2 regions of the Desulfomicrobium salsuginis genome follow, and region 1 is predicted to be linked to the other one. Evidence: predicted binding sites of a transcription regulator. Region 1 holds the regulator's gene; the other holds the start of a gene.

Region 1 (5,230 bases):
CGGGCCCCAGGACGAGGATGTCGCCCGGCTCGAAGGCGAAACGGTGGTAGGCCGTGCCCTGGCGGGCGCTGGTGAAGACTAGGCGGCCGGCGTCCCGGCCTTGCAGGAACGCGGCCCAGGAGGGCCAGACCCGCTTGTCGACATGGGGCCAGTAGTCCAGACCAGCGCGCTTCAGATACCTGTCTTCCAGGCTGAACCCGAGGGGCTCGATCAGGTTCAGACGGGTCGTGGTGGCGGCGCAGAGCCGGGCGATGGTGCCGGTGTTCGGCGGGATCTCGGGTTCGTAAAGCGCAATTTGCATCTTGGATTCTCTTTGCATATTTTCTATGGCTGGCCGGGGCGCCGGGCAGCGCCCCCAACCACTTGGCCGTCAATGACGCTCCCGTCAAGAACCACGGAGAACACATGCACCTGCTCGTCACCGGAGGCTGCGGCTTCATCGGGTCCAATTTCATCCAGCACATGCTCGCAGCCCGCGACGACCTGACCATCGTCAACCTCGACATGCTGACCTATGCGGGCAACCGCCGCAACCTGGCCGAGGTGGAGGAAAGACATCTGGGCGGCCGCTACCATTTCGTGCACGGCGACATCTGCGACCAGGAGCTCGTGCCCGACCTGCTGGCCCGCTTCCCCTTCGACGCGGTCCTCAACTTCGCGGCCGAGTCCCATGTGGACCGCTCCATAAACGACCCCTTCCCCTTCATCACGACCAACGTCGTCGGCACCCAGAACCTGCTGGAGGCCGCCCGCCGGGCAGGGGTCCCGCGCTTCGTGCACGTCTCCACCGACGAGGTTTACGGCACCCTCGGGCCCACCGGACAGTTCACCGAGGACACGCCGCTGGCGCCCAACTCGCCCTACTCGGCCTCCAAGGCATCCTCGGACCTCCTGGCGCGGGCCTATTTCCACACCTACGGCATGCCCGTCATCGTCACGCGCTGCTCCAACAACTACGGGCCCTTCCAGTTCCCGGAAAAGCTCATCCCGCTGGTCTACCTCAAGGCCTCCAGGGGCGAGCCCATCCCGGTCTACGGCGACGGGCTGAACGTGCGCGACTGGATCTACGTCCTGGACCACTGCCGGGGCGTGGAGGCGGCCCTCTTCAGGGGCACGCCCGGCGCGATCTACAACTTCGGCGGCGACGCCGAGCGCACGAACCTCGACGTGGTGCGCACCATCCTGCGCCTGACGGGCAAGAGCGAGGACCTCATCACCTTCGTCACGGACCGGCCCGGCCACGACCGCCGCTACGCCATGGCCTTCGACCGCTCCACCGCGGACCTCGGGTGGCGGCCGGAGGTGGCCTTCGAGGACGGCATGGCCCGCACCCTGGCCTGGTACGAGGCCAACGGGGCCTGGCTTGACGAAGTGCAGAGCGGCGCCTATCGCCAGTTCATGGACGCATGGTACACGACGAGGCTGGCATGAAGAACGCCGTCGTCCTGGGAGGAAAGACCGGGCTCCTGGGACAGGCCCTGTGCATGGCCATGACCCGCAGGGGCTGGACCGTGCACGCGCCGGGCCGTGCCGACCTCGACCTTTTCGACCGGCCTGCCGTGGAAGACTATCTGGGCAGAACCGGCGCGGACCTCCTCTTCAACACCGTGGCCTACACCAAGGTCGACCAGGCCGAGGACGAGCCGGCCGAGGCCGCGCGCCTCAACCGCCAGCTCCCGCTGGTCCTGGGGCAGGCCGCCCGCAAAGCGGGCGTGCGGCTGGTGCACTACAGCACAGATTTCGTCTTCAACGGCAAAAAGGCCACCCCCTACACCACCGAGGACCAGCCCGACCCCCGCTCGGTCTACGGCAGCACGAAGCTGCAGGGCGAACGCGAGCTGCTCGCCCTTGGCCTGCCGGGCCTGCTGATCATCCGCACGTCCTGGCTCTTCGGCCCCTGCAAGATCAATTTCGTGACCCGCATCCTCGAACTGGCCGCCTCGCGGCCCGAACTTTCCGTGGTCCACGACCAGGTCGGCAGCCCCAGCTACACCCCGGACCTGGCCGCAAACTCCCTGGCCCTGGTGGACGCGAGCGCAACCGGGCTCTTCCACCTGGCCAACTCCGGCCAGGCCAGCTGGTGCGAACTGGCCGCCGAGGCCGTTCGCGGCGCGGACCTGCCCTGCAGGGTCAAGCCCATCACCTCGGCGCAGTACCCCCAGAAGGCCGTCCGGCCCGCCTATTCTGTCCTGGACCTCTCGAAGTTCACGGCCTCCACGGGCATCACCCCGCGGCCATGGCTGCAGGCCCTGCGCGAATTCCTCTTTTCCCGGGAAGACTGCCTGTCATGATCCTCGGCAAACGCGAAACCCAGGTCCTGGCCGCGGTCATCGAGACCTATGTCGAAACGGCCCTGCCCGTGGCCTCCCAGACCCTGGCCGCCGGGCTGGGCCTGAGCCCCGCGTCCCTGCGGGCGACCATGGCCGCCCTGACCGAAAAAGGGCTCCTGCAGCAGCCGCACACCTCGGCCGGCCGGGTTCCCACGGTCAGGGGCTTCCGCTACTACCTGGATCAGGTCTTCCGGCTCGCCCCCCTGTCGCGCCGCGAGCAGTCCAGGCTGCACGAGCACATCCTGCCCGGCGAGGGCGAGCTGCCCCAGGTGCTGCGCCGCGCAGCCCGGGCCCTGTCGTCCCTGACGCGCCAGGTCTGCGTGGTCATGGCGCCGCGCCAGGATCTGGCCCGCTGGCGGCAGATCGACTTCGTCCTCCTGCGGCCGGGCATGATCCTGGCCGTGCTGGTCATGCAGGGCGGTCTGGTCAGCAACCGCATGATCCAGATGGACGAGTCCCTGAACGCCGACGACCTCGTGCGCTACGGCAACTACCTCAACAGCCTCTTCGAGGGCCGCACCACCACGGAGGTGCGCGGCGAGATCGAGCGTCAGCTCCAAAGCGCCCGCAAGACCCTCGACGCCTACTGCCGCGCCTGGGAGCTGGCCGCCCAGGCACTGGCCGAGGAGGAGCAGCCCGAGGTCTTCGTCGGCGGGGCGAGCCATCTCGCGGACCAGCCGGAATTCACGGAACTGGAGACCATCCAGGAGCTGCTGCGGCTCATCGAGGAGCGCTCGCGGCTGCTGGAACTCCTCGACAAGACCACGGCCGGCGCGTCCGTGTCCGTCAACCTGGCCGAGGACATGCCGGGCATCGCCGGCTGCTCCCTGGTGGCCTCGCCCTACAGCGCCTTTTCCAGCGCCCACGGCACCCTGGCGGTGCTCGGGCCCGTGCGCATGAACTACGCCCGCATCGTGCCCATGGTTGACTTTGCCGCTCAAATACTTAGTCAGTGCCTCAAATCCCGCTCCTAGGGAGCTTCGTGAAACGACTACTCAAATATTTCAAGGATCAGGAGTTTTTCATGTCCAAAAAGGAAAGCGAAGGCCTCGGCCCCGAAGAAGTCCAGGCCGAAACGCCCGTCGAAGAAATCCAGGAACCGACCCTGGAAGAGAAATACGCCCAGGCTCTGGCTGATATCGAAGAGTTGAAGAAGGAGAACCTGCGCGTTCTGGCCGACGGCGAGAATTTCAAGAAGCGCTTGACGCGCGAGAAGGAAGAGTATTTCAGGTTCGCCACGTCGGCCATCCTGGAGGAGATCATCCCGGTCATGGACAATCTGGACCTGGCCCTGGCTCACGGCCGGCAGGCCGAGGCCTGCAAGGACCTGGTCACGGGCGTGGAGATGACCATGAACATCTTCCTCGACACCATGAAGCGCCACGGCCTGGTGCAGATCGCCGCCGTGGACGTGCCCTTCGACCCCGCCGTGCACGAGGCCATGAGTCAGGTGGAACGCGACGACCTGGACGAGAACACGGTCTGCCAGATGCTGCAGAAAGGCTACATGCTGAAAGACAGGCTGCTGCGGCCGGCCAAGGTCATGGTCAGCCGCAAGGCGGGGGCGTAGCCATGGCCGAACGCGTCGCCGTGCTCGGGGCCAGCCACAAGCCCGAGCGCTATTCCAACCAGGCCGTGCGCATGCTCAAGGAGTACGGCCACGACGTCGTGCCGGTCACGCCTGGACGGACGGTCATCGAGGACCTGCCCGTGGCGCCGGACCTGAGAAGCATCGAAGGCCCCGTCGACACCCTGACCCTCTACGTCGGCCCCGAGCGCAGCGCCCAGCTGCAGGACGCGATTCTGGCCCTGAAGCCGGGACGCGTCATCCTCAACCCGGGCACGGAATCCCCGGCCCTGGAACAGGCTCTGGACAAGGCCGGCATCCCCTGGCAACACGCCTGCACACTGGTCATGCTCAGGACCGGTCAATTCTGATCCGCCACTGACCTGCGGGGGGCCCGTCCCCCCGCGTCGTTTTCAGAACCCGCCAAAACCCGCCAGGGCCGTCGCCCAGGCCCAGAACGTCAGCACGGCGCCAGCCGCGCCGGCCATGGCGTTCAGCCAGACCTTCCAGCCATGGGCCCCACGCCAGTCCCCGACCAGCAGCCCGAAAGGCAGTCCGCACAGGAGGCCGAAGAAGTGCGCCCCGAGGTCCACCCTCTCCTCGCCCGCGCCGAGCATGGCCAGGAAACCGAACCCGAAGCCCAGGGCCAGCAGCAGGACCTGGGCGCGGGACTGTCGCTGCGCCCTGCCCGCGCTTCCCGCCAGGACCCCGATGAGACCGAAGACGCCCGTTGACGCGCCCACGCTCAGGTGATCCGGGGCCTGGGCCCAGGCGTTCACGGCGTTTCCGAGGCTCCCCGAAAGGAGGAAAAGGGCCCAGGTCAGCCCCGAACCGATGCGCCGGCCAAGCATAGAGGCCAGCACGGCCAGGGCCGCGGCGTTGGACAGCAGATGCCCGGCGTCGGCATGCAGGAAAAGGGCAGTGACGCACCGCCACCACTCCCCGCCGAGGATCAGCCGGGCGTCGGCCCTTCCGGCCATGTGCCAGGCCATGCTGCGGCCCAGCCCCTGGCTGTCGAGCCAGACCGTCACGACCACGAAGAGCCCCACCACCAGGAGCGATACCCAGGAATTGTCGGGCAGGGGCGCAGGCAGCACGCGCGGCCTGTTCTCGCCCTCGTAGGCCACGATCTCCTTCACTGCCAAGTGGGCCACGGCTGGCGCCACGAGGAGCCGCCCCCCTTCGGCGCGGTTCAGGAAGCGGCGGCTGGAGAGGACCAGGGACCAGGCCCGAAGCAGCGCCTTGTCCGGGTTGTCCCTGCCGGTGCACAGGGCCAGGGTGGGCAGGATGTCGATCACGGCGCGCCGAAGGACACCTGCCCGCGCACGAAGGC
Region 2 (5,230 bases), on a different contig from region 1:
GCGGATCTGCTTCACGCGAGCCTTGATGGCTTCGGCTTCGCCGGCGCCGTCGACGATGGTGGTGTTTTCCTTGTCGATGACCACGCGCTTGGCGGAACCGAGCTGGTTCAGGGCGATGCTTTCGAGCTTGACGCCCAGATCATCGGACACGACTTCGCCGCCGGTCAGGATGGCGATGTCCTGCAGCATGGCCTTGCGGCGCTCGCCGAAGCCGGGGGCCTTGACGGCCACGACCTGCAGGGTGCCGCGCAGCTTGTTGACGACCAGCGTGGCCAGGGCTTCGCCTTCGATGTCCTCGGCGATGATGACCAGGGGCTTGCCCATCTTGGCGGCCTGCTCCAGAACGGGGAGCAGTTCCTTCATGTTGGAGATCTTCTTCTCGTTGATGAGGATCAGCGGGTTGTCCATTTCGCAGACCATCTTGTCGGGGTTGGTCACGAAGTAGGGGGACAGGTAGCCGCGGTCGAACTGCATGCCTTCGACGACGTCAAGGGTGGTTTCCAGGCCCTTGGCCTCTTCAACGGTGATGACGCCTTCCTTGCCGACCTTGCTCATGGCCTCGGCAATGATGTTGCCGATGGTGGAGTCGTTGTTGGCGGAAATGGTGCCGACCTGGGCGATTTCCTTCTGGTCGCGGGTGGGCTTGGCCAGCTTGTCCAGGCTCGCGATGACGGCCTCGACGGCCTTGTCGATGCCGCGCTTGATGGACATGGGATTGCGGCCGGCTGCGACCAGCTTGATGCCCTCGTGGAAGATGGCCTGGGCCAGGATGGTGGCGGTGGTGGTGCCGTCACCGGCGATGTCGGAAGTCTTGGAGGCAACTTCCTTGACCATCTGGGCACCCATGTTCTCGAACTTGTCTTCCAGTTCGATCTCCTTGGCCACGGTCACGCCGTCCTTGGTGATGATGGGGGAGCCGAAGGACTTTTCGATGACGACGTTGCGGCCCTTGGGTCCGAGGGTGACCTTGACGGCATCGGCCAGGGTGTCCACGCCCTTCTTCAGTCTTTCACGGGCCTTGGCGTCGAACTTGATAACTTTAGCAGCCATGTGTGCGTCTCCTTGTGTAATGAAAGATTAGGCTTCGATAACGGCGAGGATGTCGTCCTCGCGCATGATGAGCAGTTCTTCGCCGTCGATCTTGACTTCGGTGCCGGCGTACTTGTTGAAGATCACCTTGTCGCCGGTCTTGACGCCCATGGGGATCTGCTTTCCGTCATCGGCGACCTTGCCGGGGCCGGCGGCAACCACTTCACCCTTGATGGGCTTTTCCTTGGCGGAGTCAGGGATGATGATGCCGCCTTTGGTTACCTGTTCCTCTTCGAGACGCTTGACCAGGATACGGTCGTGCAACGGTCTGAGCTTCATGTTTTCCTCCAAGATGTTTAAGAATTGCTTCCGAATAGATAAAATTTCTGGCACTCTTCACCAACAAGTGCCAACACGCGGGCCTGTTCGTTCCTCGCCGGTCCGCGCAAGACAGAGGCCCAAATAATCCCTGCCCCGGTGAAGTCAAGGGCGACCGCGCAAAAAAATTTCATGAGCATCTGGATTTTTCCGCGGCCGGCCTGCGCGTCTTGTGATTCCGGCCGAGGCAGGCTATTGATTTCGCCTTGAAAACGCGTCCCGGCCCGGACGGGACGACACCGCAGACAAGGACACGCCCATGCTCGACATCAAATTCGTTCGCTCCAATACCGACGACGTCAAGGAAGGCCTGCGCAAAAGACGCAGCAAGCTCGACCTCCACGAGTTCCTGGCCATCGACCAGAAGCGCCGCGATCTCCTGCTGGAGGCCGAGGAACTCAAGGCCCGCCGCAACCAGGCCTCGGGAGACATCGCCCGCATGAAGAAGACCGGCGAGAACGCCGACGCCCTCCTGGCCGAACTCGGGGCCATGTCAGTCCGCATCAAGGCCCTCGACGAGGAACTGAAGGACATCGACGGCCAGACCGAGCAGTGGGTCATGTCCATCCCCAACGTGCCGCACCCCTCGGTCCCCGAGGGCGTGGACGACGCGGACAACGTGCAGGTCCGTACCTGGGGCGCCAAGCCCGAGCTGGACTTCGCGCCCAAGGAGCACTGGGAGCTGGGCACGGCCCTGGGGGGCCTGGACTTCGAGACCGCGGCCAAGATCACGGGCAGCCGCTTCGTGCTCCTGAAGGGCTGGGCCGCGCGCATGGAGCGGGCGCTCATCAGCCTCATGCTCGACGTGCAGACCATGGAGAACGGCTACGACGAGGTCATGCCGCCGGTCATCGTCAACCGCGAGAGCCTCCTGGGCACGGGGCAACTCCCAAAATTTGAAGAGGACCTCTTCCGCCTGGGCGACTCCAACTACTACCTCATCCCCACGGCCGAGGTCCCGGTGACCAACATCTACCGCGACACGACCCTGGCCGAAGGCGCCCTGCCCATCGCCCACTGCGCCTACACGGCCTGCTTCCGCTCCGAGGCCGGGTCCTACGGCAAGGACACCAAGGGCATGATCCGCCAGCACCAGTTCGACAAGGTGGAGCTGGTGCGCTTCGTCCACCCGGACACGTCCTACGACGAACTGGAAAAGCTGCTGGGCCACGCCGAGAGCATCCTGCAGAGGCTGGGTCTGCACTACCGGGTGGTCACGCTGTGCGCCGGAGATTTGGGCTTTTCATCCGCGAAAACTTACGATATAGAAGTTTGGTTGCCCGGTCAGGACAAGTATCGCGAGATCTCGTCCTGCTCCAACTTCGAGGACTTCCAGGCCCGCCGGGCCGGGATCCGCTTCAAGCCGGCAGCCTCGAAGAAGAGCAGGCTGGTGCACACCCTGAATGGCTCGGGTCTGGCCGTCGGCCGGACAATGGTAGCGATTCTGGAGAATTACCAGCAGGCCGACGGGTCGGTCATCGTCCCCGAAGCCCTGCGTCCGTACATGAACGGACAGGAAAGGATCGAACTGAAAAAAGGGTGACTTTCCGGCTTGACAAGCAGATGGCCCGACTATAGAAGCGTCTTCTCTTTCGGGCCGTTAACTCAGACGGTAGAGTATCTGCCTTTTAAGCAGAGAGTCGAAGGTTCGATCCCTTCACGGCCCACCAAAACCTTGCGTCCCCATCGTCTAGTGGCCTAGGACGGCGGCCTCTCACGCCGCTAACAGGGGTTCAAACCCCCTTGGGGACGCCACTTTTTTTTCATCGACGCGAATCATGCGTCCCCATCGTCTAGCTAGGTCCAGGACACCGGCCTTTCACGCCGATAACAGGGGTTCAAATCCCCTTGGGGACGCCACTTTTTTTTGGGCGATCGTTCAACGGCAGGACAGCGGACTCTGACTCCGTCAATCTTAGTTCGAATCTAAGTCGCCCAGCCACGTCCCCATCGTCTAGCTAGGTCCAGGACACCGGCCTTTCACGCCGATAACAGGGGTTCAAATCCCCTTGGGGACGCCATCTTTTCTCTCGCAGGCCCCGGGCTACCGCCCGGGGCCTTTTGCGTTCTCCGCCCGCCCCAACCCTTCCCGACAGACAGCGTCCGAAATCCCGGCAACTTTTGACGCGTACCGTCAAATTGTTTATCGTCATCAGTGCCGGCGCACCTGTCGCTGCCAGACCCGGACTTCAAACACGGAGAACAACCATGGACCCAACCCGGCTCATTCCCCAAGCCCTCCCCATCCCCGTGGAGTGGGGATGGTTCTACCTTTTCCAAGTACTGACCTTTATACTCCACATCCTGGTCATGAACGTCATGCTGGGCGCGTCCATCATCGCCCTGGTCCACCACCTGCGCGGAAAGCGCGAAACGGAGCCCCTGACCAGGACCATTTCCGTGAAACTGCCCTTCACCGTCGCCTTCGCCGTCAACTTCGGCGTGGCGCCGCTGCTCTTCATGCAGGTCCTCTACGGCCAGTTCCTGTACACGAGCAGCGTGCTCATGGCCGTCTACTGGCTGGCCGTCGTCGGGCTGGTCATCGCCGCGTACGGGAGCGCCTACATCTATGACTTCCGCTACGTATCCCTGGGCGGACTGAAGACCGCGTTCATCGGCCTGACGACGCTATGCCTGCTGGCCACGGGCTTCATCTTCACCAACAACATGACCCTCATGCTCAACCCCGAGACGTGGGCTACGTATTTCGACAACCCCGGCGGAACGATCCTCAATCTTACCGACCCGACGGTGCTGCCGCGCTATCTGCACATCGTCGCCTCGTCCACGGCTCTGGGCGGCCTGGCCCTGGCCCTGCTGTACCAGCGCCGCACGGATGACCCGCAGGCTGGCCGCTGGGTACGCCACGGCATGAACTGGTACGCATTCTCGACGGTCGTGCAGATGGCCCTGGGGCTGTGGTTCCTCACGGCTTTGCCCGCGCGGGTCTCGCAGCTTCTGCTTGGCGGGTCCCTGCCGCACACCCTGGTCTTCGCCGCCGGGGCCGTGCTCGGCATATTCAGCATCAGCAACGCCTTGCGCTACAACGTCCGCACCACCGCCATCATTTCCGTGACCACCATCTCCCTCATGGTCTATCTGCGCGACATGGTCCGCGACGCCTACCTGAGCCCGTACTTCCAGGTCAGCGATCGCGTCGTGACCGGCGAATACTCTCCCTTCGTCCTCTTCGTCCTGACCCTCGTCGCCGGAATCGCCATCATCGTCTGGATGCTCAGAACCGCGTCCACCGACACGGAGGTGCGCTCATGAACTTTCCGATCTGGGAACTCCACTGGGCGGGCGGCGGCCTGCTCATCGCCCTGATTTCCGTCTTCCACGTCTATATCGCCCATTTCGCCGTGGGCGGCGGCCTGTTCCTCGTGCTCACGGAACTGCTCGCCTACCGGCGCGACTCCCCGGAAATCCTGGCCTACGCCAAGCGGCACACCAAGTTCTTCCTGCTCGTGACCATGGTCCTGGGCGGCATCACGGGCGTCGGCATCTGGTTCATCATCTCGCTCGTCGCACCGGCGGCAACGGCGAGCCTCATCCACACCTTCGTTTTCGGCTGGGCCATCGAGTGGGTCTTCTTCCTGAGCGAAATCGTATCCCTGTTCATCTACTACTACACTTTCGGCAGGATGAGCAGGCGCAACCACCTCGCCATGGGCTGGCTCTATTTCTTCTTCGGATGGATGTCGCTCTTCATGATCAACGGCATCATCGGCTTCATGCTTACGCCCGGCGACTGGCCGGCCACGAGGAGCTTCTGGGACGGGTTCTTCAACCAGACCTTCTGGCCGGCCCTGGCCTTCAGGAC

What was found. The regulator HrcA, encoded in region 1, represses chaperone genes, less so after heat shock. The targets are predictions, from matches to a motif close to TGTTAGCACTCNNNNNNNNNGAGTGCTAACA.
Region 2: a site for HrcA is predicted at 1,414-1,444, ahead of groES (co-chaperone GroES). Genes of this name have one in related genera too.

Annotation. Positions count from the first base shown of each region.
Region 1 is NZ_BAAHYA010000001.1:971,350-976,579, forward strand. It holds gene ACYQ3G_RS04350 (tRNA (cytidine(34)-2'-O)-methyltransferase) at 1-301, opposite strand, end outside; gene rfbB (dTDP-glucose 4,6-dehydratase) at 406-1,431, shown strand; gene rfbD (dTDP-4-dehydrorhamnose reductase) at 1,428-2,291, shown strand; gene hrcA (heat-inducible transcriptional repressor HrcA) at 2,288-3,304, shown strand; gene grpE (nucleotide exchange factor GrpE) at 3,355-3,900, shown strand; gene ACYQ3G_RS04375 (CoA-binding protein) at 3,903-4,268, shown strand; gene ACYQ3G_RS04380 (rhomboid family intramembrane serine protease) at 4,311-5,195, opposite strand; gene ACYQ3G_RS04385 (ElyC/SanA/YdcF family protein) at 5,192-5,230, opposite strand, start outside.
Region 2 is NZ_BAAHYA010000002.1:2,198,765-2,203,994, forward strand. It holds gene groL (chaperonin GroEL) at 1-1,050, opposite strand, end outside; gene groES (co-chaperone GroES) at 1,078-1,368, opposite strand; gene serS (serine--tRNA ligase) at 1,667-2,950, shown strand; tRNA gene ACYQ3G_RS16975 (tRNA-Lys) at 3,002-3,077, shown strand; tRNA gene ACYQ3G_RS16980 (tRNA-Glu) at 3,087-3,162, shown strand; tRNA gene ACYQ3G_RS16985 (tRNA-Glu) at 3,190-3,267, shown strand; tRNA gene ACYQ3G_RS16990 (tRNA-Gln) at 3,276-3,349, shown strand; tRNA gene ACYQ3G_RS16995 (tRNA-Glu) at 3,351-3,428, shown strand; gene ACYQ3G_RS17000 (hypothetical protein) at 3,616-4,680, shown strand; gene ACYQ3G_RS17005 (cytochrome ubiquinol oxidase subunit I) at 4,677-5,230, shown strand, end outside.